DNA from 4 places in the Arthrobacter sp. YD2 genome. Region 1 is predicted to be linked to each of the others. Evidence: riboswitches for the same ligand, from Rfam matches in the RefSeq annotation. Region 1 holds a riboswitch; each other region holds the start of a gene.
What was found. A riboswitch is a leader RNA that binds a small molecule or an ion and turns the genes downstream of it on or off. The one in region 1 is predicted to bind S-adenosylmethionine.

Region 1 (6,992 bases):
CACTCGGAGCCGGAAGCGATACGGATCGTGGAGGGATCAAATCCTTCCCCGATGATGTAAATTTCGGCCGTATCCGGCGAGCGCAGTTGAACTTCGTAGTGTCCTGCCGGAGCTGGGTCCCGCACCTTTATCTCGAAGCGGCTGTCCCGGTACTTCGCCTCCAGTTCCCGAACGAGCGGCTCCGACTCAGTCCCCTCAGTCAAAGTCACGGTGGTCGCGCCATGCCAGTTGACGGAAGAGTCACCGCACTCGATCAGACCCCCCTTCGGCATTTGCTCGGCCTCGGCCACCACGTCCGGCGGAAGCGAATCGGCGATCTCCAATTCCATGGCCTGTGTCCGGGCTTTAGCGTCCTGCCAGGTCAGCTCGTCCCCTCCGGCGGGCGCGGACGAATCCTCACCGCAGCCTGCAAGGTTAAGCAGGAGAATCACACCTACGACCGCCGCTTGCCCCCGAATCATTCCGTTGCGCACCAGAAGGCCGCCGTCTAGAACTTACCGCCCATGTATTCGTCCTCAGGCCAAGGGAAGCAATCAGAACCGGAGGCAATACGAATCGTGGAGGGATCAAGTCCTTCGCCGATGATATAGATTTCGGCCGTATCCGGAGAGCGCAGCTGAACTTCGTAATGTCCCGCCGGTGCGGGGTCCCGCACCTTTATCTGGAAGCGGCTGTCCCGGTACTTCGCCTCCAACTCCCGAACGAGCGGGTCCGGCTCAGTTCCCTCACTCAAAGTAACGGTGGTCGCGCCGTGCCAGTTCACAGCAGAGTCACCACACTTGATCAGAACCCCGTCCGGCATTTGCTCGATCCCGGCCACTAAGTCCAAAGGAAGCGAATCGGCGATCTCCAATTCCATGGCCTGTGTTCGGGCCTTTGCGTCCTGCCAGGTCAGCTCTGATGCCACGGATGTGTTCCCTTCGGTAGGACTTGCTGGTGTCGGCGTCTCCGCCGCGTTGCTTGCACAGCCGACGAGGCCTAGCAGCAGGATCATTGCTGCGGCGGTGCATCTGGCTCGGGTCATTGCATTACCTCTCGGAGCGCATCTTCCAGCAATTCCGCATTGTCCTTGCTGTTCGTTGTGGGGAGCGAATGGTCCTCAATCGGAGTGCTGTCAGGCCAGAAGGTCCCCTCATTGGGGACGGCATACTCGTGATTGGTGAATGCATCATGTTCGCTGGGAATCTTGTCATCCCAGACCAATCCCCTTCTTTGTGCCCAGAGCAGGGCATCCGTACCGTAAACGTAATTCGAATAACTAGTATCCTCGTCCGGCTCCCATTCTTCGTGCATCCCCGCCCCGGACAGGGACAGGGACTTGTCATATTCCGCCCCGTGGATTTCCGAACTGGTGAGGTTGACGTAGCCCCAGCTGTGACCGATGCCAACCTGCTCGGTGCCCTGCAAGGCCGGGTCGGTGAGCATTCCGTGCTGAAAGCCGGCCAGCTGTCTGCCGGCGTCGTAACCCATCTGCGGATCATTGGCTTCCAGGAGTCGCCGGAGGTCCTCCCCGCCTTCCTCCTGATTCTCCCCGGGGAAAAGCCCGTCCTTATACACAAATGCCACCGTATTCGGGGCCATACCCACCATGTAGTTCGCGAAGTCCTGGACTCCTCCGGTATAGAAACTCTTCATGCTCGTGAACGTGCCGGGAACATACGTGATCGTGCGCTGCGTGTCCGGGCCCGGGGTCCCGAGCATTTCAATGATCCGCGATTCGCCGCGGTTGTACAGATACAGCTGCACCTGGCCGGCTTCGACCCTTTTCAGGTACTCGATTTCCTTCATCAGCATCGCCTCGCGTGCCTCGGAGTCGCCGCCGATCTCCCGCAGACGGGCCAGCTGCGCCTCGGCAATTTCAATGTCCTTGACCGCGGCGATGCTGTTGGCGTGCACGCGGGCCAGTGCCGGCACCCCGTCGAGGGACCCGAAGACCTTCGGCGCCGATTCCAGCAGCACCAGCTGCTGAGCCGTGAAGCCGTTGGCCGCGTTGCCCGAGGCCTGCAACTCGGCCCACCACTCGGCGATGCGTTCTGCTGACACCGACGGCAGGTGTGTGAGCCACGCCGGATTCTTCGACGCCACTTCGAGGTCAACCGGCGAGGCCGTTTCGAAGAACTTCAGAAGTGCCTCCCCGCGCACGGATCCGGGGGAAATGGCCAGGGCCAACGCCGTGGAGGACAGCTCCACCGAACCGGCCAGGTCACCGTCCTGCCCTGCGGTGCTGAAGGCCTGCCCGATCTGCCACAGCTTTCCTGCGTCGTCACGGTCATCCTGGTTGTATTGGGAGACCGCCGGCCCGAAGGTGCCGACGTCGATCACCACCCAGGAACACGAGTTCCGGAAGCTGTCCAAAGCCCGGACAACATCCTGGCAGACCGGTTCAGCCGCATCCTCCTGGTCAAAGATCAGCGATGCTGCCTTCTTCAGGGCATCCGGCACTGCGGAACTCGTGCCCGGCGTCCCGCTGACTGCCCAATTGTGGAGCTGGAAGACCATCGATGGGAAGGCCACCTCGGGGCGGGGCACCTCGGACTCGAACAACTCCCCCGGGGCTGAAAACCCCGGAAGCCGGTCCCGGAGGTAATCGGCGCCAGCGGCTACCATGCCCTCCTCAAGCAGCTTGAACAGGGTCCTCGCCTGCTTTTCCTTGAGGTCCTGACGGGCCTGTTCGGCCTGGGTCTTCGCGAACCGAACCTGACGGGCAACATCCTCCAGCGCGCCGATCAGGATGTTCCGTGCTGCCAGCTGCGCTGCGGCATTCCGGCGGTACGAGTCCGCGAACGGGCCGCGGAATTCTTCCAGCGCTTCTCCCGTAGCCGAGGCCCGCGGACCGCGCTGCTCACCCAACGCAGCGGCGGCCTCGTCACAGGCCGCTATGAGCTGGTCAGCCGTGCCAGCATCAAAGTCCATTTCAGGATCCCCCATCCCCCGGCAAGCACTTCCGCTTCTGAGCCGCAGGATAAACAGTACATGTACCGCCCCCGGCGAAGCCTGCCCGATCCGGGGTGCGGCGGATCACCGGACGCCGTGCGCGCCGGCTGGATTCTCCGGTTCCTGCCTCACTCCGGCCGGGCCGGTTCCAGAGGCGGGTCGTAGCACTCGGCCACCACCGCCGCAGCCGGTCCGGCGGTTGCGGCAGCAGCTTCCCGGACCATCCCGGCAAAGGACGCGGGTCCGCAGACGTAAATCCAATCCGGGTGCAGGGTAGCCAGGACGCCCAGCAGATCCTGAGCGGTGACGCGCCGGCCCTGGCTGCCGGCATCCCACAGCCGCAACTCAACGGAGGTTGCCAGCCCGCCGGCTGCAAGAACGTCGCGGACCGTGTCGCATTCATCGCTGCGGCCTACAAAAAACAGGGCGGCGCGTTCATACTGCCGTGCCGGGTCCCGCAGCAGCCTCCCCAATAGGCCCAGACCGGAGGCCAGACCGGAACCGGCGGCAACGAACAGGGGGCGGCGGACGGAGCCGGGCAGCAGGATGCCCGGGCCCGGCCGGGAGATGGACAGCACCGCACCGCCTGCCGGGTCCAGCATCGCCGCGCTGACCAGCCCGCGTGCGCTCCGCTTCACGTAGAGGGTCATGGTGCGGCTCCCGCGGTCTACGGACAGCACCGCAAAATAGCTGGTATGCACCCCCGTTGCGGCGGCAGCGGAAACAGCAACGTGCCCTCCTTCCAGCAGGTCCTTTTCATCCAATTCAGCGGGCCATTCCAGCTGTACCAAGGCTGCCGTTTCATGGACCGAATACACGCGATGGCCTGGAATCTTCCAGCATATTTCCGGGGCGGTGGATATACCCATTTAGCACCAATCCTGACGTTTATAAAAGGGTTTTAAAAATGTGGTTGATTTTTGCGCAGCCTTCGCGTCCGGCCCGGCGGGTCCGCATGACGGCGGCGGATTCCCCACCCCTGAAGCCGGTGAACGGCAACCGGCCGGTACCGGCTTTCGCCTTGCTGTCGGCAGGGACGAAACGACCGGAGAGAATAACTTCAGCAGGCGGTCACAATGGTTTACAAACAGCCGCCGGGGATATATTTCCCGCTATTCATAAACCCCTAGTTCCAGCGAGGCAGCTGAGATATCCGGGGTCCGGCGGAAACGGGATGTGCAGAACCGTACTCCCAGCCGGCACCGCATTGTCAAGCCCGGCCGGGCCCGGCAAAAAGGAACAAAACAATCCTCCGCCAGGTCCTTCGCGCGCGCGGTAAGGGCCCATCAAAAACTGTCTTTGTCATCAAGGGAAATATTTCGTCACCGGCCTTGCGGACCGGGTCCGGGCGGGTTTGTATGGGTCCTGTCCGCACAACCTGTTTTGGACGACTTACCATCCAGAGCGGCTGAGAGACCTGGCTCGTTGACGTCGCAGCAACCACCCTTCGGGGGACGGTGCTAATGCCAGGACCGATGGAGAAACCTCATTCACCGTTGGTCCATGACCGCTGCTTTGCCATGCGGTGATGGCCTCCAACGTGCCTGGATGCGGTGTGCCTCGGTGATGACTGAGAGGACCGCCCCATGCTTTACCTGAACCAGACAGACCCTCACCCCGGACCAGGGGCCACCCCCGATACCGGGGCGCTGCTGCGGCGGCGCACCGCCCTGAAGATCGCCGCCGCTTTCGCGGCGGCAGCCCTGGCCCTGACCGGCTGCCAGCAGGCGGCGTCGGACCAGGGCCCCGGAACCCGGGTGGCCGCCGGAACCCCGGTGGAGGGCGGCACCCTGATCTACGCCGAGGTCACGCCGATCAACAACTGGCAAACCCAGTCCGCCCGGTTTTACGAAAAAGCCAACGTGCTGAACAGCGTGCTGGACCGGCTGACCTATTTCGATCCGGAGTCAGGTGATCTGGTGCCGTGGCTCGCCTCCGAATTCTCAGCCAACGCCGAGCACACCGAGTTCATCTTCACCATCCGCCCCGGTGTCACCTTCAGCGACGGCACGCCGCTGGATGCCGCCGCGGTCAAAGCGAATCTGGACAGTTTCGGATTCGGTATTCCCGCTGCCCAGATCCAGCCGAACGTCGACTTCGCCGGCTATACCTCCAGTGAAGTGACGGCCCCGGACCAGGTAAAGGTCACCCTGGCCGCTCCGAATTCCAACTTCCTGCGGGCCACCTCCTCCGTCACCGCCGGTCTGGTCTCCCCGGCCACCCTGGGCCTTGACGCCGCCGGACAGTCCGCCCTGTCCCGCATTTCCGGTTCCGGCCCGTTTGTCTTCGAATCCGAGAAACCCGACGAGGAGGTGGTGCTGGCCAAGCGCGGGGACTACGCGTGGGCACCCGAGACCGCGGACAACCAGGGCGCAGCGTATCTGGACCGGGTGGTCATCAAGTACCTGCCCGAGGTGGCGCACCGGGCCGGTGCCGTGCAATCCGGTCAGGTGGACCTGGTCCGCGGACTGCAGCCGGCAGACGAAGCCGCACTGGCCGCCAGCGGGAGCCAGGTCCTGGCGCCGGCGGGAACCGACCTGACGTCAAACATGGCCGCTGTCCGGACCGGCAGCGGACGGCTCGCAGATCCGCAGGTCCGCCGCGCACTGCAGCTGGGCATCGACCGGCAGTCCATCAAGGACACCGTGCTTTCGGACAGTTACACCATCGCCGCCTCCGTGCTGAACCACGGGGCACCGGGATTCGTGGACCTCAGCGCTGAGCTGGCCTATGACCCGGAACAGGCCAAGGCCCTGCTGGACGACGCCGGGTGGACGGTGGGCGCTGACGGCATCCGCGATAAGGACGGCGAAAAGCTGGCCCTGACCGTCACCAGCTCCAACAACTCCGTGGTGATCAAACCGGCCTTCGAACTGATCGAACAGCAGTGGCGGCAGATCGGCGTGCAGCTGAAGAACCGGGCGGCGGACAACACGTTCCTGGCCACCGCCATGCCGGACCCCGCCGTCGAACTCTTCGGCACCCGGCAGTTCATATACGGCGGACTCGGGCCCATTTTCGAACCGGACAACAACACCATGACCCACACCTCGGACCCGGCACTGAATAAGCTCTTCGCCGCCGAGCGCGCAGCCGGGCCCGGACCGGACCGGGACCGGATCCTGGCCGAGGAGCAGCGTGCCCTGGTCCTGGAGCAGGCCTACTCCCTGGTGCTGTGGGACGAGGTGCAGGTCTACGGCGCAGGCCCGGACACGCACATTGACTTCACGTCCGGAACAGCGCCCATCTTCCAGGGCGCCTGGACGGCGGGGAGCTAAGCCGTGACCCGTTATCTGTTGCTGCGCACCGGCCAGGCCGTCCTGGTGGTGTGGCTGGCGTACACGCTGATTTTCCTTGCCGTGCAGCTGCTGCCCAGCGATCCGGTCACCATTTTCCTCACCGCGGATTCGGCCGTGGACCAGGCCGCCATCGACACCATGAAGGCCCAGTACGGGTATGACCAGCCGCTGGCGGTGCAGTACCTCCACCAGCTCGGCGCCCTGCTGCAGGGCGACGCCGGGTACTCGCTGACCTCCGGGGAACCGGTGATGCAGCGGATCGGCGGGGCGCTGGGCTCCACGCTGGCGCTGGCCGGATCGGCTCTGGCGGCCGCCGTCGTTATTGCCCTGGCAGTGGTGTCCGCCGCGGTGCTGGCACCGTCCGGGCGGGTGCGCCGGATCCTGGCGAACCTGCCGCCGCTGTTCTCGGCGGTGCCGGTGTTCTGGCTGGGCCTGGTCCTGCTGGAGCTGCTCTCCATCCGGCTGGGTGTGCTCTCCATTTTCCCCGACGGCTCGTTCCTGTCCCTGGCCGTGCCGGTGTTTGTGCTGGCCGTCCACGTCTCCGCGCCGCTGGCACAGGTGCTGCTGAAAAGCGCGGACCAGGTCTACCGGCTGCCGTTCATCGACGTGCTGCGGGCCAAGGGCGCTTCCCCGGCCCGGATCTTTTTCCGGCACGTGCTCAAAAACGCCGCCGGTCCCGCGCTGGCCATCCTGGGCATCACGGTGGGCACCCTCTTCGCCGGGTCCGTGATCACCGAAACCGTGTTTTCCCGCACCGGG
Region 2 (6,992 bases), on a different contig from region 1:
GCTCGGGTTCATCCCACGACGACGGCGCGAAACGGGTGACGTTGGGCAGCTCCGCTTCCCAGCGGCTCTGCCACTGGTCGGGTGGTGAGCCGTTGTAACCCGGGACCATGGTGATGTGCACTGTGCCTGTTTCCTTACGGTGGTTTCGCGGCGCCCGGCCGCGGGTCTGGACGGCCGGGAATACCGCAGAGTGCTCCGGCGCTGTGGCTGATATGAAACGAATAGGGTTCCTGTCCTTCGGACACTACCGGAACGCACTGGGGTCCCGGACGCCCAGTGCCCGGGACGCAGTATTGCAGCAGATCGAGCTGGCGGTAGCCGCGGAGGAAATCGGCGTCGACGGCGCGTACATGCGGGTACATCACTTCGCGCCGCAGTTCTCCGCCCCGTTCCCCACGCTTGCCGCCATGGCGGCCCGGACCAGCAAAATCGAACTCGGCACCGGCGTGATCGACATGCGCTACATGAATCCGCTTTCGATGGCGGAAGATGCCGCAGTGGCGGACCTGATCAGCGGCGGACGGCTGCAGTTGGGCATCAGCCGGGGATCCCCCGAGCCTGCCCTGCGGGGTTATGAGTCCTTCGGTTACGTGCCGGGGCCGGACTCCACCGACGCGGACATGGCTCGCCAGCACACCGAGGTGTTCCGTGCCGCCATTGCCGGTGCCGGGGTGGCCCAGTCCGATCCGGCAATGACCGGGACAACCGCCCCCATGGCCATCGATCCTCTTTCTCCCGGTCTGCCTGAGCGCATCTGGTGGGGTTCGGGCACCCGGGCCACGGCCAAGTGGACCGGTGAGCAGGGCATGAACCTGATGAGTTCCACCCTGCTGACCGAAGACACCGGAGTTCCGTTCGACCAGCTGCAGGCCGAGCAGATCGAGGTCTACCGCAAGGCCTGGGCCGACGCCGGCCACCAGGGCACGCCGCGGGTCTCCGTGAGCCGCAGCGTCATCCCTCTGGTGACCGGGGAGGACCGGCATTACTTCGGTCTTCGCGCGCAGGCCGAGGGACGTGACCAGGTGGGCCACCTCGACGGGGGCCTCGCCCGGTTCGGCAAGAGCTACATCGGCGAACCCGACGTGATCGCTGCCGAACTGGCCGCTGACGCTGCCGTGCAGGCCGCAGACACCGTGCTCATCACCGTGCCCAATCAGCTCGGCGTGGACTACAACGCGCACCTGCTCGAAAGCATCGTCAAGCTCGTGGCTCCGGACGCCGGCTGGCGGTAACGGGGCGGTGTGAGGAATCGCTCCCTGCTCAGTAGGATCAAACGTATGGAGAGCGATCGCCACCCCGCAGATGAGGGGTGGGTGTTTGCCCCTGCACCGCCGGACACGAGTACCTATACGGGCCTTGGGACAATCACCGTCGACGGCGAGACGTTTGCAGTGCGCAGGCGTGACGAGGATGGAACGATTCTCTATGACTGGGTCTCGGGACCCAACAATGGTTATGGATTCAACGCCCTCGGCAGGCGTGAACCGCCCACGCATCAACAGCACGTGGCCGCTATTCGCGATTTCCTCTCGTCCATTGACCCCGCGACGGGGTACTTCCACGACCCGTAGGCTCAAGACTGCCAGCTGAATTGGTGATTGAGGCTAGTGCCTGACAGGCAAGTCAGGGTGCCATCGCCCAGACGAGATGCCGTGTGCCGGACGGGCCGGGTAAGGCGGCTTTATTAACTCTCGCGAGCTCTGCGAGCGGGAGTTTTCGTTGCCGCCGTCCCGGTCCGCCCGGCGCACCGCCGCCCGACGCCGCACGACCACACCAGACCCTGATATTGCGTCTCTGTCGAAATGTCGGTGCCCTCGGTTACAGTAGTTTCTAGCTTCACGAGATGTGGCCTCCGCCCGGTTCGCCGGGCATAAAAGCTCCGACTGGCCCCACACCAACCCCACTGTTCGGCGGGTGGTTCGGATGACGAAGCGGCCTGCTCCAACCGGTGCAGGCAAGGACAACCTGAAAAGGAACCCACTGTGAGCATGTCCAGTGTCAGCAACTCCGGCTTCAACCCCGATTTCAACAACTCCTCCATCAGCAGCAGCTGCTCCGGTTTCGCGCCCGGCCACAACGTCCATTGGATCCACCGCCGCCGGCTCGAGGCGTGGGATCAGTGGTCCGACGTCGAGGTCGCAGCCGACCCGGAGCTGGACCTCATCCACCTCGTAATCGACGGAACGCAGCAGCTGATGTGGTTCCACAACGTGGGCGCCGTGGCCGCCGCCCTGGACGCCGCCGTCGACACACCACAGTGGTGCCAGCGATACTCCACACTGATGGTGCCCGGCGGTTTCGGCTCGGATGCCCGGAGCTCTTTTTTCTACTTGGCCCGGCCGGAGCGGGTGCTGCCCTGCATCGGCTCTCCGGTCCGGGCTCCCGAAACCGAGCGGATTGACGGCCAGGCCTGATTCCCGGCCGGTGAATATGCGGACTGCATCTGTCCGCATACCAATGACGGCCGTGCTGTTCGGGTTCTAGCCTCAATGCCATGACGAATATACAGATCTGCGTTGACTGCACCGATGCCCACCAACAGGCGGATTGGTGGGCCGAAACCCTGGGCTGGACGCTCGAGCCCGTGGACCAGGACTTCATTTCGTCCATGCTGGACCAGGGCTTGGCGAACCCGGAGGACGTTATCGAGCACAACGGTGTCCGGGTCTGGCGGGACGGCGCCGCCATCTGTCCTGCCGACGAGGTGGGCCGGAAGGACCGGTTGCGCATCCTGTTTCAGCCGGTTCCCGAGCCCAAAACCGTCAAGGACCGCATTCACCTGGATGTCCGGCTCCAGGGCCAGGATAAGGACGCGGCCCGGGCCGCCTTGGAGGAACGGGGTGCGTCCTTCCTGACCGAAGCAAGCCAGGGGCCGCACTCCTGGTACGTCATGGCGGATCCCGAAGGCAACGAGTTCTGCATCAGCTGACGGGGTTGCCGGGGACAGGCGGCGCAGGCCGCAGGCCCCCGGCCGCGTCAGTTAACCGTTCCGGTGTCTCCGCGCAACTCTCCGCGCAGCTGGGCAATCCGCAGCCGGAGGAAAATGATCACGAGTACCAGGGCCCAGACCACAAGGACGGCCACTGCGACCACCAACAGGAAATACAAAATTACGAACACTGCGCCGATTCCTGAGCCTACTGACACGCCGATCCCCCGATTCTGTGTGCCGGCCCCGGGACGGGTCCGGTCCTGCCACCGATGCTAGGGCATGGCTTCCTGCCGGGGCCGCATTCCCGCGGCGAGATTACTGCTGCAGCAGTTCCGGCGGAATGGCGTAGATCAGCACCACGCTGAGCAGGTTCTTCGCAGCATGCACGCCGTAGGACAGCATGAAGTTGTTTCCTGCCCATACGTACAGCCCGACCAGGACGGCACCGGTGGCCAGATAAGGCATCAGGACCGGCAGTGACAGGGATTCCTTACCCACAATGTGGATGGAGGCGAAGAGCAGGACGGACAGGATGCTGCACGCCCAGATGTTCCAGTAGCGGCTGAGTTTGCCGATGAGCAGGTGCCGGAAAATGTACTCCTCCACGAAGGGCGCCAGGATGACGACCAGCGGCACCACCAGCCAGGGAGACATTTCGGTGACCAGCCCCTGCACAGCCTCCTGGTTCACGGCGGTTTCGGCCTGGCCGGCGATGATCACGCCCACCATGGAAGCGATGATTGTGAGGATTACGCCAATCGGGATCAGGGCAGCGGTCAGCACCGGCCGGGTGGCAAGGACCCGGGTCTCGCGGGCAACATACCGCCGGGCGGCAATAAGGGCCAGAATTCCAGCGACCGCATAGAAGCCCAGATTGATGACGTAGGCCGCCACCACCGGGTCCGGAATCAGCACCGAGAGCCCGGGAATGTTGATGGGCACAAAACTCAGCAACAGCAGGAACAGGACGTAAAAGCCCGCCGCGACGCCGTCGCTGCGGGTGAACCGGTAGGAAAGCCACGGGATTTGTGCCGCTGCCCGCCCCGACGGGCCGGTCCGGTATTCGTTAGCTGTCATCACCTCAGGATAAGAGGCCGTGCCGCCCCGTGCAGCCCGTTCTTGGTTCAGCGCGTACGGCGGCCGCCAAAACGCGCCCGCTGCCTAGTTCAGTTCCGCAATCACAGGCGGCATGGCCTCCAGCAACTCGCGTGCCAGGAAGCTGAGGGGTCCGCGGGACGCCGAGAGCCGGTCCCCCGCCACGGCGTGCAGGTAGGTGCCCCAGCATGCCGCCTGTTCCGGCGTCGCCCCGCGGGCCAGGAAACCGCCTACCGCACCGGCCAGGACATCCCCGGAGCCGGAGGTCCCCAAACCGGGATTGCCGGCGGGTACTTCCCAGCTGGAACCCTCCGGTGCCGTGATGAGGTTCTGGGCCGTCACCACTGCCGAGTACTTCCGCGCCACCTCCAGCGAGGCGTCAGCCATGTCCAAAGACTCTTCGTCAGTGTCCTCCTCCCCCAGCAGGTGCAGGATCTCGGTCCGGTTCGGCGTCAGAACCAGCCGGCCAGCCAGCACCTTGGCCACCTCCGGCTGTCCGGGCAGGACCCCGAGCGCGTAGGCATCAAGCACCACCTGGGTCTTTTCCCCCAACAGGGGAACCACGGACACCAGCAGCGCCGCTGTCTGTTCAGCGTCCGCCAGGCCCGGCCCAATCACCACGGCGGCGGCCGAGTCCAGATCTGCTGCAAGGACCGCACCGGCAGCACCGCCGTCGATGTAGCCGCCGGACTCAGCGAGTCCCGCGACGCCGGCTTCAGGAACGGCGACGGCGACACTCACGGCAACGGACTCGGCCAGTCCCATGGTCAGCCGGCCGGCCCCGACGCGCAGCGCGGCAAGGCCCGTCAGCATTGCGGCACCCGGAGTGCGGCGTTCCCCGCCGATCACCAGCACCGTTCCGCGTTCCTTTTTGCCGGCGGTGTCGGTGGAGAGCTGCCAGCCGCGGAGCAGGTCCGGGGTAACCAGGTCAGCGCGGGTGGATGTCATGTTCATCTCCTGCGTGTTCGGTGACGGGTGCTCCGCTGTCCTGCAGGTGCAGCACGCTGTTGAAGGTGCGGACCTCCCACGGTCCGGTGCCCGACGGGCGCACGAGGCGGGTGACGGAGCCGTTGCGCACGCTGTTGGCCGCGGCCGTATCCAGCAGCTCCTGCTCGGAGAACCGTTCGCAGATGTAGCGGATCAGCATGATCACCGCGTCGTGGCAGACCACAGCCACCCGCTTGCCGTCCGATTCCTCGTCCAGGTCCCGGAAGACCGAACGCAGCCGCAGGGCAACGTCTGCCCAGGACTCCCCGCCCGGCGGCCGGTAAACGAACTTGCCCAGCCAGGCCCGGCGTTCGGCTTCCTCCGGATAGCGGGCCGCGACTCCGGCGGAGGTGAGCAGGTCAAGAACGCCCAGTTCCCGGTCACGAAGGCGTTCATCGATGCGCATCTGCCCGGCGATGCCGGGCAGTCCGGCCAGTTCGGCGGTCTGCCGGGCGCGAAGGTAGGGCGAGCACCACACGGCGTCGGGACGTTCGTCGACAGGCAACCCGGCGAACCAGCGGCCCACTGCTTCTGCCTGGGATTCCCCGTCCGGGCTGAGCGGGACGTCGGGGTCCCGCCATTCGATCTCGATGCGCTGGGCACCTTCTCGGCTCGCGCGGGTGGCAGCCACGTTGCCTGCGCTTTCACCGTGCCGGATCAGGATCAGTTCGGTTGCACCCATGCCGGTGACCTTACTCCCGCCTGCACCGGCACGGGAGCGAAACGCGGTCCGCAGCAGGATCTCAGGTACGCGTCCGCTCATCCACCCGGCCGCCGTTGCGCACGGTGAAGGTCAGCAGGAACGCCACGGCGGCGAAGGCTGCCAGCAGAATCAGCCCCACAAAATAGCTCCGGTTCGCCGGGTCGTAGGTGGCTCCCATGACCAGGGGCGGAAAATATCCGCCCAGGCCGCCGGCCGCGGCAATAATTCCGCCGATGGTCCCGACGTCCTGGGCCGGTGCTGCACGGCCAACCCAGGCGAATACCCCGCCGGTCCCCAGCCCCAGGAACAGTGCCATCAGGATGAATGCGGTGCCGTAGACCCGTTCCTCCTCGGGCCGCAGCGCCACGATCACGGCCAGCACCACCGTTCCGGCCAGGGAGGTCAGGGTGACCAGTTTCGGGCCCACCTTGTCCGCGATAGTGCCGCCGATGGGCCGGGCAATGACGGCTGCCACTGCAAAACCCGCGGTACGGGTTCCGGCCGCCGTCGCGTCGTAGTCGTACACGTTGCCCAGGTACGTGGGCAGGTAGTTGGAGAACGCCACGAACGCGCCGAACACCACCCCGTACAAAAAGCACAGCTGCCAGGTCACGCGCAGGGTGAAGGCATGGGTGATCTTGGGCAGCACCGGTTCGGTGGGCCGGGACCAGGCCGGCGATTCGCGCAGCACCAGCCAGCTCAGCACGGCCATGGCGGCCACGACGGCGGCAATGGTGATGTGGGCGCCCATGTAGCCGACGGCGGTGACCAGGCGCGGAGTGAAAAAGGCGGAGACGGCGGTGCCGACCATCCCGGCTCCGAAGACGCCGGTGGCGAAGCCCTTGCGGCTGCGGTCATACCAGGCCGAGCAGAACGGGATGCCGATGGCGAACACTGTTCCCGCGATGCCCAGGAAGAAGGCGATAACCACCAGGAAGGGAAAGTTGCCCATCCCGCCCACGATGCCGGTGAGCAGAACCAGCGGAGCCGTGACGCCCAGGATGACAGTGAACATGATCCGGCCGCCGTACCGGTCCGTGAGGGCGCCTACCGGAATGCGGGCAACCGAGCCCACGAGGATGGGCATGGCCACCAGAATCGAGGTCTGCCCGGCGCCCAGGTCCATGTCCGCCGCATACCGGCTGGACAGCGGGCCGATCACCGTCCAGGCCCAAAAGCCGATGGTGGAGGCAATGGTGGCCACGACCAGGTTTCGCAGCTGGCCTGATTTCAGGTCCGGTGTTGGTGCCGGGGTAACCGGGGATGCCGGCATGG
Region 3 (6,992 bases), on a different contig from region 1:
AGTGTCGAGCTGTGGGAACGATTCTCGTTCTACGGCATGCAGGGCATCCTGCTGTACTACATGTACTACTCGGTCACTGACGGCGGCCTCGGCATCGATATTGCTGTTGCAACCTCTCTGGTCGGCGCCTACGGCGGCGGTGTCTACCTCTCCACCATTCTTGCTGCCTGGCTGGCGGACCGCGTCCTCGGGTCCGAGCGCGTGCTCTTCTACTCTGCCGCCGTCGTTATGCTCGGCCACATTGCCCTGGCCGTCCTGCCGGGCACGCCCGGGCTGGCAGCGGGCCTGATCATGATTGCCCTCGGTTCCGGCGGCGTCAAAGCCAACGCCACCTCCCTGGTGGGCACCCTGTACGCGGAGAAGGATGAACGGCGTGACGCCGGGTTCTCCATCTTCTACATGGGCATCAACCTTGGCGCCCTGGTGGGCCCCCTCCTGACCGGCCTTGCCCAGGTGGAACTCGGCTTCCACTACGGCTTCGGCCTCGCCGCCGTCGGCATGGCCATCGGCCTGGTCCAGTACGGCATGACCCGCAAGTACCTGCCCGAGACCGCCCACGAAGTGGCCAATCCGCTGCCTCGGCAGCAGTACCTCAAGGTAGGGATCTACGCGGCGGCCGCCGTCGTCGTGATTGTCCTGGCCGTGGTGTTCGGCATCCTGAGCGCCGGCAACCTGGCCGTGGTGATGGCCGTTGTGGCCATCCTGGCCGCGGTTACCTACTTCGTCATCATCCTGGGCAGCAAAAAGGTCAACAAGCTGGAACGGCGCCGGGTGTACTCCTTTATGCCGCTGTTTATCGCCAGCGCCGCCTTCTGGGCCCTGTTCCAGCAGCAGTTCACCGTGGTGGCGCTGTACGCCGACACGTCCCTGAACCGGACCATCTTCGGCTGGACCATGCCGCCGAGCTGGGTGCAGTCGATCAACCCGATCTTCATCATCATCTTCGCAGCCGTCTTCGCTGCGGTCTGGACCAAGCTGGGCGACCGGCAGCCGTCCTCGCCGCTGAAGTTCGCCCTGGGCCTTGCCGTCATGGGCCTGGCATTCCTCGCCTTCATCCCGTTCTCCGGCGGCGGCGCCAACAGCACCCCGCTGCTGGCACTGGTCGGCATCCTGCTGCTGTTCACCTTCGCGGAACTCTTCATCTCCCCGATCGGCCTGTCCGTGGCCACCAAACTGGCCCCGGAGGTCTTCCGGACCCAGATGGTTGCCCTGTTCTTCCTCTCGGTTTCCCTGGGCACCACCCTCGCGGGCTGGCTGGCACAGTTCTACAACCCCGAGACCGAGGTCAGCTACTTCCTGTTCAGCGGCGGAACCGCCATTGTCCTGGGCATCGCCCTGGCAGCGGCGACCCCGGCCATCAAGAAGCTGATGAGCGGCGTGCGCTAGCCGCAGGGCAGCACCAACGCCTCCTCATGGACGGCGGCACCGGGATTTCCCGGGGCCGCCGTCCTTTTTGCGTTCCGTCATGTACTTGGTGCGGGCGGCACGGCATGGTTACGATGGCACCAGCTTCAGGAGACACGGCCGCCAAGCTCCGACTTGGCCGTGCACCAACCCCATGCTTCACGGGTGGTTCGGATGACGAAGCGGCCCGCTCCGCCTTTTTTTCAGGCATCCGGTGCGGGCAAGAGCACGAAATCCCAGAGGATTCCCATGCGTAAAAGCACTGACCGTATTCTGACCACCCATGCCGGTTCCCTTCCGCGCACGCCCGAGCTGCTGGCTGCCAATGCCGCCCGGGAGGCGAACCCTGCGGATACCGGGGGCTACGCGGAGCTCCTGCAGGCCGCCGTGACGGACCTGGTGCGCCGCCAGCAGCAGGCAGGCATCGACATCCCCAACGACGGCGAGTACGGGCACGCCATGTCCTCCGCAGTGGATTACGGCGCCTGGTGGTCCTATTCCTTTGCCAGGCTCAGCGGTCTCAGCGTGGCCGAGACTGGCATCTGGGAGATGGAACCCGTCCGCTCCTCGCCGGGCAACGTGGTCCTGACGAGCTTCGGCGACCGCCGCGACCGGCAGCGCTTCGCTGCGGCCTACACCGACCCGTCCTCGGGGATCACCACCGGGGCGCAGAAGATCTTCCCGAAGGTCACGGGTCCGGTGAAGTACACCGGGCACGACGCCGTGGCGGGGGATATCGCGAACCTGTTGGCCGGCCTGGCCGCGGCAGATCTGACGGAAGGATTCCTGGCCTCGCTTTCCCCCGGTTCCTGTTCCCGGATTGCCAACGAGTACTACGCCACGGAGGAGGAGTTCATCTACGCGTGTGCGGATGCCATGCGGGAAGAGTACAAGGCGATTATCGACGCCGGGCTGATCGTGCAGATTGATGATCCGTCGATTGCGGAGAACTGGGACCAGATCAACCCGGAGCCTTCGGTTCAGGACTACCTGCGCTTCACTCAGATCCGTGTGGAAGCGCTGAACTATGCGCTGCGGGGCCTGCCGGAGGATCGGATCCGCTTCCACCTGTGCTGGGGGTCCTGGCACGGGCCGCACACCACCGACATCGAGTTCCGGCATCTGGTGGACACGCTGCTGACGATCAATGCCGGGGGCTACAGCTTCGAGGCGGGCAATGTGCGCCACGAACATGAATGGCGGGTCTGGGAGGACACCAAGCTGCCGGCGGGCAAGGTGATCATCCCGGGCGTCGTCTCCCATGCCACCAACGTGGTGGAACATCCGGAGCTGGTGGCGGACCGGATTGAACGCTTTGCCCGGCTGGTGGGCCGGGAGAACGTCATCGCTTCCACGGACTGCGGCCTGGGCGGGCGGGTGCATCCGCAGATTGCCCAGGCCAAGCTTGAGGCGCTGGGGGAAGGTGCACGGCTGGCCAGCAGCCGCCTCTGGTAGCTAAAGTTGCGATCATAAGGTTGCTGATAGTCGAAGGCAGAGGAGGGCATCATGGCTGACACCAATGCGAAGGATCCCGGACCCGAACCGACCAATCCAATCGAGAACGCCGCCGACAACCTCATGCAGAACCTGGGCGAAGAGGTGCCGGACGGCAGCGGCAGCCAGGACCGGTCCGATCCGCGCACCGAGGTCCATTCGAACCTGGCCCAGGGCCTGAACGCCGATAACTCGAATTTCACGGCGAAACACAAGGACCGCTAGCCCGGTTCATCCGACTGCGGTACGCGGGAGAGTACTCCGCGTGCCGCAGTCCTTTACTTAAAGGCCCGTGGAAATGCGCGCTAACTGCCCAGACCGGCGCTGGTCAGGGTCAGCATTCCGGCGGCAGCGGACAGGAGACCCAGCGCGCAGACGGTATTGAACACCGTCCAGCCCTCCTGCCGCCGACCGCGGGCAACCAGGACGGCGGCGGCGGCCCAGGCTGCTGCGAAAGCCAGGACGGGCAGGACGCCGCCGGCAATCCCGGCGGCATCCGAGGCCCAGCGTGGCAGGGCAAATGCACTCCGCTGGGTCCAGGAGAACCAGAACACCGGCGTTGCACAGACGTACGCCGCGTTGAGGAAAACCGCGGCCGCGACGGTGCCGGGGCGCACGGCACGGGCGCGGACGCGTCCGGGGGCTGCACTGCCCTGCATGCTCATGCCTGTCCGCCTTCCCCGCCGGTCCCGCCGCTGTGTGGATAAGAGCATACGGCGGCGGCAGGCGATACACGCGTAGCAGTCCGTCTGCCGCCCCCGGTGTTTCTTTGGCATGCTTAGGGGTATGTCTAATCGTGCAGGCAACCGTGCCGAACCTTCCGACCTTGTAGACCTCACCGCGCTGTTGGACGCCTATTACGACGTCGCGCCGGACCCATCGAACATCGCCCAGCGGGTGGCGTTTGGTACCTCCGGCCACCGGGGTTCCTCCCTGAACGGCGCTTTTAATGAACGGCACATTGCTGCCATCACGCAGGCGATTGTGGAGTACCGCACCTCGGCAGGCATCACCGGGCCGCTGTTTATGGGCAAGGACACCCATGCCCTCTCCGAGCCGGCACAGAACACCGCCCTGGAAGTCCTCGCCGGCAACGGCGTGAACGTGCTTATTGATGCACGGAACGGCTTCACTCCCACCCCGGCCGTCAGCCACGCCATCCTGAAGTACAACGCTTCGCGGACCGATCAGGCGGACGGCATTGTGGTCACGCCGTCCCACAATCCGCCCGCAGACGGCGGTTTCAAGTACAACCCGCCCACGGGCGGTCCTGCCGGATCGGACATCACCAACTGGGTGGCGGACCGTGCCAACCAGCTGCTTGAAGCCGGCCTGGAGGGCGTGAAGCGCATTCCGCTGGGCGAGGCCCGTCTGGCCGACTCCGTAGGGACCTACGACTTCCTGCAGAACTACGTCCAGGACCTCCCCTCGGTGCTGAACCTGGATGCCATCCGCAGTGCCGGGCTGCATATCGGTGCCGACCCCCTGGGCGGTGCGTCAGTGGATTACTGGGGCGCCATTGCCGAAGCGCACCAGCTGAACCTGAGCGTGGTGAACCCCAATGTGGATCCGCAGTGGGCGTTTATGACCCTGGACTGGGACGAGAAGATCCGCATGGACTGCTCCTCTCCGTACGCCATGGCGTCCCTGATTGCCCGTGCGGACCAGTACGACATTGCCACCGGCAACGACGCCGACGCCGACAGGCACGGGATTGTGACCCCCGACGGCGGGCTGATGAACCCCAACCACTACCTCGCCACGGCCATTGATTACCTGTACCGCAACCGCTCCGGCTGGAGCAGCGATGCCATGGTGGGTAAAACCCTGGTGTCCTCCTCCATGATCGACCGCGTCACGGCTGACCTGGGCCGGGTCCTGATGGAGGTACCGGTGGGCTTCAAGTGGTTTGTGCCCGGCCTGCTCTCCGGTGAGACGGCCTTCGGCGGCGAGGAATCCGCCGGCGCGTCCTTCCTCCGCCTGGACGGCAGCCCCTGGAGCACGGACAAGGACGGCATCCTTTTGGCCCTGTTGGCCTCGGAAATGACGGCCGTCACCGGCAAGACCCCGTCCCAGCGCTACCGCGAGCTGACGAGCAGGTTCGGGGATCCGGAGTACGCACGCGTCGATGCCCCCGCCACACGGGAACAGAAGGCGGCGCTGGCCAAACTCTCGCCGTCGGACGTCACCGCCACCACCCTGGCGGGCGAGGACATCACTGCCCGGCTGACCGAGGCCCCCGGCAACGGTGCACCCATCGGCGGGTTGAAGGTGACCACTGAGAACGCCTGGTTTGCCGCGCGTCCCTCCGGTACCGAAGATGTCTACAAGATCTACGCCGAATCCTTTAAGGGCGAGGAACACCTGCACCAGGTGCAGGCCGAGGCCAAGGCCATTGTGGACGGCGTGATTTCCTAGCTGTTCCCGCGCCGTGCGTGCGTAAACAGGGAAGGGGTGCACCTGCGGGTGCACCCCTTCCCTGTTTAACGCCCCGGGCTTAGAGCAGCCGGCGCAGGATCCGTTTCTTCAGCCCCGTGTAGGGCGGGTACGCGAAGCGCAGCGTGTCCAGGAGGGTGCCCTTGGTGAAGACCGGGCGCAGCTGGCTGAACGTGTCGAAGGAGTACTTGCCGTGGTACGCGCCGGTACCGCTGGCCCCGGCGCCACCGAAGGGCAGTCCGGGTACGGCCAGCTGCACGGTGCTGGCGTTGTGGTTGATGCTGCCTGCCCGCACGCCTTCCTCGAATTCGGTGCGGGCGGCCGCCGATTCGGTGTACAGGTAGGCCGAGAGCGGCACCGGACGGGCATTGATGAATTCCATGGCTTCGGCCAGGTTTTTCACCGTCAGCACCGGCAGGATTGGCCCGAAGATTTCCTCCTGCATCACCGGTGCCTCCGGATCCACGTCCGTAAGGATGGTCGGTTCCAGGTACCGGGTGTCCCGGTCGCTCCGCCCGCCGGTCAGCACCGTACCGCTGTCCAGGAGTCCGACCAGCCGTTCCCAGTGCTGTTCATTGACTATCCGGCCGTAGTCGCGGCTCTTGGCGGGATCCTTGCCGAACAGTTCGGCCACGGCCTTCACCAGGTGTTTCTGCAGCACCGGCGCGGCCTCTTCCGTAACCAGCACATAGTCCGGCGCCACGCAGGTCTGTCCGGCATTGAGGAGCTTGCCGAAGACCAGCCTGCGGGCGACGGCGGCCCAGTTCCCGTCCAGCACCACGGCAGGGGATTTGCCGCCCAGCTCCAGGGTGACCGGTGTCAGGTGCTCGGCCGCGGCCTGCAGGACAATGCGCCCCACACGTTCCCCGCCGGTGAAGAAGATGGAGTCAAAGCGTTCCTTCAGCAGAGCGGTGCTCACATCGGGGCCGCCCTGGACCACCGCGACGGCGTCGGAATCCAGGTAGTGCGGCACCAGGTCAGCCAGCATGGCGGACGTTGCCGGGGCCAGTTCGCTGGGCTTGAGCACGGCAGCGTTGCCGGCAGCCAGTGCGCCCACCAGGGGTGCCAGCACCAGCTGCACGGGATAGTTCCACGGCCCGATGATCAGTACCACGCCCAGCGGCTGCGGCTGGGTCCGTGCCGACGCGGGGGCCAGGCCGAGCGGCACCGGAACCCGGCGGCTGCGGGTCCATTGCTCAAGGTGCTTCAGCGCGTGCTCTGCCTCGGCGCGGACCAGTGACAGTTCCGTCACGTAGCTTTCCAGCGGGTTCTTGCCCAGGTCCGAGGACAGGGCGGCAGCGAACTCCTGCTCACGTTCACGCAACAGGCGGACGAGTCCCTCGAGCTGTTCCCGCCGCCACTCGAGCGGCCGGGTGCGCCCGGAGGCGTGGGTTTTCCGCAGCCGGTCCAGGACCGGCGGCACGGCGGCAGGTGTACCGTCCGCCGGGGACCCCGCGGCGGCTGCGTCAGTGAAAGCGGATACGAGTTCACTCATGCCCTGCTCGTTTCCTTCCGTTCGCCGGCGCTACCGGCTGCCGGTTTCCGCCCGGTGAAGTGGTCCATGGACTGGTAGACCTTGAAAACACGTCCGGCCACTACGTCCCAGGCCGGCTGCGGCAGCACATTGCGCAGGGCACTGCCCAGCGCAACGGTCCAGG
Region 4 (6,992 bases), 370 kb from region 1:
GGTCTATACCCAGCTCACCGACGTCGAGGACGAGGTCAACGGGCTGGTCACCTATGACCGGGCGGTGCTGAAGATCGACGCCGGGACGCTGCGGGAGGTTAATGCCCGGCTGATCCGTGCTGCGGGGCAGTGACCGGCGGGTTTTCTGCTGCGGTCCGTGACAATCGACCGGTTTGGGAAATCCCTGCCAGTTTGCGGCGGAGGGAATTCCCAAAACGGCAGGGAATTCCCAACCGGCAGAGAGTTCAGCGCTGGCGGCGGGTTGGAGACAGGCCAGCTTGGATCAGCCGGTGGACCAGGCTCTCCGGGTGCTGCGCCGGCATGCGGATATCGCGCCAGGACCAGCGGACAAAAGCGACCCCGGTTGCACGGATGGCGTCTTCGCGACGTTTTTCCCGCATCAGCGTGTCCCACGACGGAGGGAGTACGGATCCGTTGGCACCGTACTTCACTGCACCGTCGAATTCTCCGACCACCCGCTGGTCCTTCCAATAAAAATCTGTTCGGAAGTGACCCATTGAAGTAAGAAATTCATACTGAAGCTCCGGAACCGGAAAACCATGGCGGTGCAGAACTGCACGTGAATACGATTCCCCTGGGGACTCGGACCGGGGGTCGGCAAAGTCGATTACGCGCCGGGCCCTCGTCTGTTTGGCCATGTCGGGCAGGTTCCGAGCCAGTTTTTCCAGCTCGTCTTTGTTCGTGGCTGGGCGGCCGTGCACCAGGTCCGGGCGCAGGACACTGTCCATAGCCGGAACTGAGTGCTCGAAAGCCAGATACGCGGCCATGTCCAGAGCGGTCTGTGCACGGGAGGTCAGCGACATTCCCTCCACAACATCGAGCGGCTCCAGCAGCTTACGTTCCGTCCAGTGGAGACCGCCCCGGCGCCGGCCGTGGGAGGACGGGGAAGCCAGCAGTAGTACCTCAGGTGGTGAATCGATCACCGGTAGCCCCCAAATGACGGCGGCGGACTGCTGGACGAGGACGCGTTGCCCGGGCACCTGTTGTGATGCTGCCTGGATACGTACCCGCTCTTTTTCCCAGGCACGGAGCTGTCGCCATACCTCGACGTCGATATAGATCCCGGCACGAAGCCGCACCAGTTGCCCCGCCCGGCACTGCAGGGCAAGGGAACGGCGGCCTGAGCCGAAGGAATCGGCGTCAGCCGCGAAGATGAGCTCGGGATTCACGCCTTCAGGGTGGAAGGGCGGTGGCGTAGATGCGAGCGAACCAGGCTCAAATGTGGAAAACCTGCGGCTCGGAGAGAGAATCTACCGGTTTGGGAAATTCCTGCCACTTTGCAGCGGAGGGAATTCTCAGACCGGACGGAAAACCCCAAACCGGCCGAAAAACCCCGGAGCTAGATCTCCACCCGGCCGTTGGCGGTGTCGAAGGTGACCGACATGATGCCGGGCGTGCCGGCCGGAGCGATCCAGGTGACATCGACGCCCTCCAGCGGTGCCTCCACCGGGTGGCCCAGCCAGTCAGTGACCCGGGCAGCCGAACCGGCGATGGTCAGCGAATTCAGTTTCACCGAACCGGGCATCCCGGGCAGGGCATTGGAGGGGTGCAGTGCCTCGGTGCCGTCATCCCAGCGCAGCAGGTAGGGCACCTGGGGATCCGCGATCAGGCCGTTGATGCCGATCTGGCGCCAGGTGAGTTCCTGGCCATCAGGGAATTTGCGGTTGCCCGGCACTGACGGGCGGCCCAGGCGTTCTTCGAAGGGCGAGAGGTCATCGACTGCAACGCACCACCCCATCCAGCCGCCTCCGCATTCGGAGCGCTGGCGGACGGCCTGCCCGAAGGGCGCCTTGTCCGAGGCAGGGTGGTTGAGCACCTCGACAACTTCCACATATTGGTTGTTGGCCAGGGGCAGGATCATATTGCGGGTACCGAATCGGGGGTGGACGCCACCCTTTACGAAGTCGGCTCCGAGAGCAGCAGCAATCCTCTCGGTGGTGGCCAAAAGACCGTCGGATTCACAGGCATAAGAAACATGGTCCAAGCGCATGCGGCTCATTGTGGCACGTTGTGATGCCCGTCTCGACTAAGGGAAGCCTAAGAAGAAATCCAGTTGCCTCAGGACACGAAATCTATACACGGGGCCGGTTATTTTTTCACGAAAAGTCACGAAGGTTGCGCATCCTCAGCGGATCAGTTTTTATGGGTGCAGGTCATGAGTGCCAGCAGATAGCCCCGGCTTGCTGGCCGGCAACCCTCCAACCGCGGTGGGGTGCCCCGGGTGAAGACCTGGCCGCACGCCAAAAGGGCGTCCGGCAAGCGCGGGTCCCACAAACCCCACCGGACATCCGGCGTACCCGGATGTTCCCGCGAAGGTAGTGTGCGGCCCCTGGAATGAGGGAGCATCATGAGTGCAGATTGGTCTTTTGAAACCCGTCAGATCCACGTAGGACAGGAGCCCGACGCCGTCACCGGCGCCCGCGCCCTGCCCATCTACCAGACATCGTCCTTCGTCTTTCCCAGCGCCGAGGCAGCCGCAAACCGGTTTGCCCTGGCCGATCTTGAACCCATCTACACCCGGATCGGAAACCCCACCCAGGAAGCGGTGGAGAACCGGATCGCGTCCCTGGAAGGCGGGGTCGGCGCACTGCTGCTGGCCTCGGGACAGGCCGCGGAAACCTTCGCCCTGCTGAACGTGGCCCAGGCCGGTGACCACATTGTGGCCAGCCCCAGCCTGTACGGCGGCACGTACAACCTGTTAAAGCACACGCTGAAGAAGTTCGGCATCGAGACCACCTTTGTGCAGGACCCGGATGACCTGGAGCAGTGGCGCACCGCGGTGCAGCCCAACACCAAGGCGTTCTTCGGCGAGGTGGTGTCCAACCCGCGCCAGGACGTACTGGACCTTGAAGGCATCAGCGCCGTGGCACACCAGGCCGGGGTGCCGCTGATCGTGGACAACACGCTCGCCACGCCGTACCTCATCCGCCCCATTGAATGGGGTGCGGACATTGTGGTGCACTCGGCCACCAAGTACCTCGGCGGGCACGGCACCTCCATTGCCGGCGTCATCGTGGATTCGGGGAACTTCGACTTCGCGGCGGACCCGGAGAAGTTCCCCGGCTTCAACACACCGGATGAGAGCTACAACGGGCTGGTCTACGCCCGGGACCTGGGGGTCGGGAGCCCGCTTGGCGCCAACCTGGCCTTCATCCTCAAGGCACGTGTGCAGCTGCTGCGCGATCTCGGCTCGGCGGTCTCACCGTTCAACGCGTTCCTTATTGCCCAGGGCCTGGAAACCCTCAGCCTGCGGGTGGAGCGGCACGTGGCCAACGCCGTCGAGGTTGCCAACTGGCTGGAGGCGCACGACGACGTCCTGTCCGTTGCGTACGCGGGCCTGGAGTCGAGCCCGTGGTTCGAACGCGGACGCAAGTACGGCCCGCGCGGAACGGGGGCCATTGTGTCCTTCGAGATTGCCGGGGGAGTGGAAGCAGGCAAGCGGTTCGTGGATGGTTTGGAACTGCACTCCCATGTGGCCAACGTGGGTGACGTGCGCTCGCTGGTCATCCATCCGGCCTCCACCACGCACAGCCAGCTGGGAGCCGAGGCGCAGCTCGCCGCCGGAGTCAGCCCCGGGCTCGTGCGGCTCTCCGTGGGCATCGAGCACATTGACGACATCCTCGCGGATCTCGAGGCCGGCTTCCGGGCCGCCAAGGGCGCGTAACGGGGCACCGTGACTATTCGGCATTCTGCACCGCAGTACCCCGCCACCGCCGTGGACGGGGTGCTGCGGTTCGCCTCGATCGGCGGACTTGAACTGGAAACCGGCGGATACCTGCCCGACGTCGTCCTCGGGTATGAGACGTGGGGCCAGCTGAACGCGGACGCGAGCAACGCCGTGTTTGTGGCCCACGCCCTCACCGGAAGCACCCATGTGGCCCGCGGGCACACGGATGAGCCCGGCTGGTGGGATGAGCTGGTGGGGCCGGGCCGGCCCGTGGACACCAATCGGTTCTACGTGGTCGCGGCGAATATGATCGGCGGCTGCTACGGCTCCACCGGCCCGTCCTCGCTGGACCCGCAGGGCCTGCCGTGGGGCTCACGGTTCCCGCTGGTTACCATCCGAGACGCCGTGCGGGCCGAGGCACGGCTGGCGGACCGCCTTGGCATTGCCCGCTGGCATGCCGTGCTGGGCGGCTCCCTGGGCGGGGCGCGGGCGCTGGAATGGGCGGCCACGGAGCCGGACCGGGTGCAGCGCTGTGCCGTGATCGCGGCAACCCCGGCCAGCACCGCCGAACAGATCGCCTTTGCGCAGGCGCAGATTGCCGCCATCCGGCTGGACCCGGACTTCAGCGGCGGCGATTACTACAACGGGAACCCGCCCCTGGCAGGCCTCGGCCTGGCCCGGCGGATCGCCCACATTACCTACCGGTCCGAACCGGAGCTCGAATACCGGTTCGGGCGCAGCCCGCAGGAGGACGAGAACCCCTTCGGCGCCGTTTTGCCCGCTGAACGGGGCCGATACGCCGTCGAAAGCTACCTCGACCACCAGGCCGGCAAGCTGGCCGGCCGTTTCGACGCCAACACCTACCTGGTCCTGACCGAAGCGTTGATGGGGCACGACGTCGCCCGCGGGCGCGGCTCGCTGCGCCAGGCCCTGGCGCGGACGACGGCGGAATTCTTTGTGGCTGCCGTGGAATCAGACCGCCTCTACTTTCCGCAGCAATCGGCCGACCTCGCTGCGGCACTGCCGCGCGGCACACAGGTGCATTTGATCCGCGCCCCGATAGGGCACGACGGTTTCCTCACCAACGTGCGGGAGATCGCCGGCCCGCTGCAGGCAGCCTTCTTCGCCTAGCGGAACGGTGGAACGCCCGGCACCGCCGGAGGCAATCCCTGCCGCGGACGCTCGGTACCGGAATTCCTCCCTTGCCAACGGGTCCTGTCCGGGCGAAAACTCTTCCCATGACAGACCGCATCCACCTTTCCGGACGTGCCCGGTGCTCACCGCAGGTGCTCTGGCACACGCTCGTGGACAACCGCGCCGCCTGGTGGCCGGACATGGACTTCGCGCCCCACCCCGGCGCCCCGCTGCAGGAGCGCTGGATGGAGGACGGAGTGGAACACATTTCACGCGGAACGGTCCTGGCCGTAGCCCCGGAGAAACTGCTCTCCTTCCGGTGGACGGCCCCGGACTGGGAGGCACACACCGTGGTGAGTTTTGAACTGATCCCGGCCGACGACGACGGCGGCGGCAGCGGGGGCGCGACGGACGTCGCCGTCACCGAAAGCGGGTTCTCCGGGCTGAAATCCGGCCCGGAGCTTTCCGAGGCGCACCGCGAAGGCTGGGCGTTTCACCTGGCCAACCTGATTGAGCAGGCGGAGAAGTAAACGTGAATCAGGCGCGGGCAGGTTAGCCTTGGCGCCATGAGTGAAACAGCGGATGCCTCCAACCGCCGGCCGGGCCGGGCAGCGCGGATCCTCAGGGCATCCGCGCTTCCGCTGGTGGCCGGTGTGCTGGTGCTGACCGGAGCAGTGCTGGCCGCGACCGGGACAACGGAGTCCTTCGGCTGGTTCTCCTACGCTCCGCTGCAGGAAGGAACACGGGCAACAGGCATGGGACCCGGAAGCCTGCTGGTGCTCACCAGCAGAATGCAGCTGGGCTATCTGCTGATCGGCACAGGCCTGGTTGCCGCCGCCTTCTGGGGCGGGTTCCGGCTGGGACGGCGGCCCGGGTCCGCCCGCAGTACGCGTCGTCAGGACCCGGCACCGCAGGACTAGTCTTCCGTGTCGGAGCCCAGGGGCATGGCGGCACCGAACATGGGCGCCGCGTCCGGCCGCTTGGCGGAGATGCCGTCACCGGAAGACTTATGCCGTACCCGGCGGACCACCCACGGGAACAGGAATTCCCGGGCCCAGACCAGGTCTTCGGAGCGGGCCGTCCGCCAGTTCTTGGGCGGTAGCGGCTTGTTCTCCAGCGGTTCGAGCGTATGCGGGACATTGAGTGTATCCAGGACCATCGCGGCGATGGTGTGGTGTCCCAGCGGTGAGAAGTGCAGCCGGTCCGGCGCCCACATCTGCGCGTCGCTCAGCTCTCGGAGTGCCCACATGTCAGCGATTACCGCATCATGCCGTGCAGCCACGGTCCGCAGGTTCTCGTTGTAGATGGCGACCCTTCCACGCACGCTGCCGATAACCGGCGTGCTGCCCAAATCCGGGCCGGTGAACAGCACCACGGTGGCCCCGGTGCCGCGCAGCCTGGCGATGGCGCCGTCCATGCGTTCGGCGAGCTTGTCCGGATCCCCTCCGGGCCTGATCACGTCGTTGCCGCCGGCGCAGATGGTGATGAGGTCCGGTTTCAGGGACAGCGCAGGTTCCAGCTGTTCGTCAATGATCTGGTTCAGCAGCCGGCCGCGAATGGCGAGATTGGCGTAAGCGAAGTCCGGGTGTCCTGCCGCGAGTTCCTCGGCTACACGGTCCGCCCAGCCGCGGTTCCCGCCGGGGCTGTCAGGATTCGGATCCCCAATGCCCTCTGTGAAGGAATCTCCGAGTGCCACGAACCGGCTCCAAGGATGAGGCGGGACCTCCGGTGTGGCAGATTCAGCCTGGATGTCCGGGGTATGCGGTGTCGAATTTGTACTCACCGGTCAATACTCGCAAACGGGGTCCGGGCTACGCGACCGTAGGTTGCGCATTCCGGCCGCGGGGACCAAAAGTGCCAGAATAAGGAAATGACTGAACCGAATCCCGTAGTCCTCTGGTCCAAGCCCGAAGCCGAACGCGCCGGCACGCCGCTCCTTGTGCTGTTCCACGGGTATCTGGCCAACGAGGAGGACCTTATGGGGCTCGCGGACTATCTGCCGGAGGACTTCACCATCGCATCGGTGCGGGCTCCGCAGGCCATGGGACCGGGCTACACCTGGTTCCCGCTGATGAGCGACGCCGACTACAGCGTGGAATCCGTGGTGGACTCCGTGACCGATGTGTCAGCCTGGCTCGACGGCGTGAGCGGCGCCCATTCCAGTGTGAGC

Region 2: linked by a shared signal. The riboswitch ahead of QWJ37_RS03740 (hypothetical protein) and the one ahead of QWJ37_RS13480 (ABC transporter substrate-binding protein) in region 1 are both predicted to bind S-adenosylmethionine.
Region 3: linked by a shared signal. The riboswitch ahead of QWJ37_RS00720 (cobalamin-independent methionine synthase II family protein) and the one ahead of QWJ37_RS13480 (ABC transporter substrate-binding protein) in region 1 are both predicted to bind S-adenosylmethionine.
Region 4: linked by a shared signal. The riboswitch ahead of QWJ37_RS11820 (bifunctional o-acetylhomoserine/o-acetylserine sulfhydrylase) and the one ahead of QWJ37_RS13480 (ABC transporter substrate-binding protein) in region 1 are both predicted to bind S-adenosylmethionine.

Annotation. Positions count from the first base shown of each region.
Region 1 covers NZ_JAUHHB010000003.1:526,386-533,377, forward strand. The annotation lists gene QWJ37_RS13460 (hypothetical protein) at 1-329, opposite strand, end outside; gene QWJ37_RS13465 (hypothetical protein) at 488-907, opposite strand; gene QWJ37_RS13470 (hypothetical protein) at 1,021-2,913, opposite strand; gene QWJ37_RS13475 (hypothetical protein) at 3,063-3,752, opposite strand; SAM riboswitch class I at 4,327-4,416, shown strand; gene QWJ37_RS13480 (ABC transporter substrate-binding protein) at 4,521-6,212, shown strand; gene QWJ37_RS13485 (ABC transporter permease) at 6,216-6,992, shown strand, end outside.
Region 2 covers NZ_JAUHHB010000001.1:755,048-762,039, reverse strand. The annotation lists gene QWJ37_RS03755 (alpha/beta hydrolase) at 1-121, opposite strand, end outside; gene QWJ37_RS03750 (LLM class flavin-dependent oxidoreductase) at 213-1,232, shown strand; gene QWJ37_RS03745 (hypothetical protein) at 1,278-1,571, shown strand; SAM riboswitch class IV at 1,835-1,967, shown strand; gene QWJ37_RS03740 (hypothetical protein) at 1,983-2,414, shown strand; gene QWJ37_RS03735 (VOC family protein) at 2,495-2,929, shown strand; gene QWJ37_RS03730 (hypothetical protein) at 2,977-3,147, opposite strand; gene QWJ37_RS03725 (CPBP family intramembrane glutamic endopeptidase) at 3,248-4,009, opposite strand; gene QWJ37_RS03720 (NAD(P)H-hydrate dehydratase) at 4,094-4,975, opposite strand; gene QWJ37_RS03715 (histidine phosphatase family protein) at 4,956-5,696, opposite strand; gene QWJ37_RS03710 (MFS transporter) at 5,758-6,990, opposite strand.
Region 3 covers NZ_JAUHHB010000001.1:132,788-139,779, forward strand. The annotation lists gene QWJ37_RS00715 (peptide MFS transporter) at 1-1,386, shown strand, start outside; SAM riboswitch class IV at 1,510-1,637, shown strand; gene QWJ37_RS00720 (cobalamin-independent methionine synthase II family protein) at 1,654-2,859, shown strand; gene QWJ37_RS00725 (hypothetical protein) at 2,911-3,123, shown strand; gene QWJ37_RS00730 (hypothetical protein) at 3,204-3,563, opposite strand; gene pgm (phosphoglucomutase (alpha-D-glucose-1,6-bisphosphate-dependent)) at 3,685-5,316, shown strand; gene QWJ37_RS00740 (aldehyde dehydrogenase family protein) at 5,396-6,829, opposite strand; gene QWJ37_RS00745 (SDR family NAD(P)-dependent oxidoreductase) at 6,826-6,992, opposite strand, start outside.
Region 4 covers NZ_JAUHHB010000003.1:157,602-164,593, reverse strand. The annotation lists gene QWJ37_RS11835 (sugar-binding domain-containing protein) at 1-133, shown strand, start outside; gene QWJ37_RS11830 (hypothetical protein) at 246-1,190, opposite strand; gene QWJ37_RS11825 (VOC family protein) at 1,361-2,011, opposite strand; SAM riboswitch class IV at 2,173-2,289, shown strand; gene QWJ37_RS11820 (bifunctional o-acetylhomoserine/o-acetylserine sulfhydrylase) at 2,369-3,685, shown strand; gene QWJ37_RS11815 (homoserine O-acetyltransferase) at 3,701-4,819, shown strand; gene QWJ37_RS11810 (SRPBCC domain-containing protein) at 4,927-5,352, shown strand; gene QWJ37_RS11805 (hypothetical protein) at 5,389-5,742, shown strand; gene QWJ37_RS11800 (SGNH/GDSL hydrolase family protein) at 5,739-6,572, opposite strand; gene QWJ37_RS11795 (alpha/beta fold hydrolase) at 6,693-6,992, shown strand, end outside.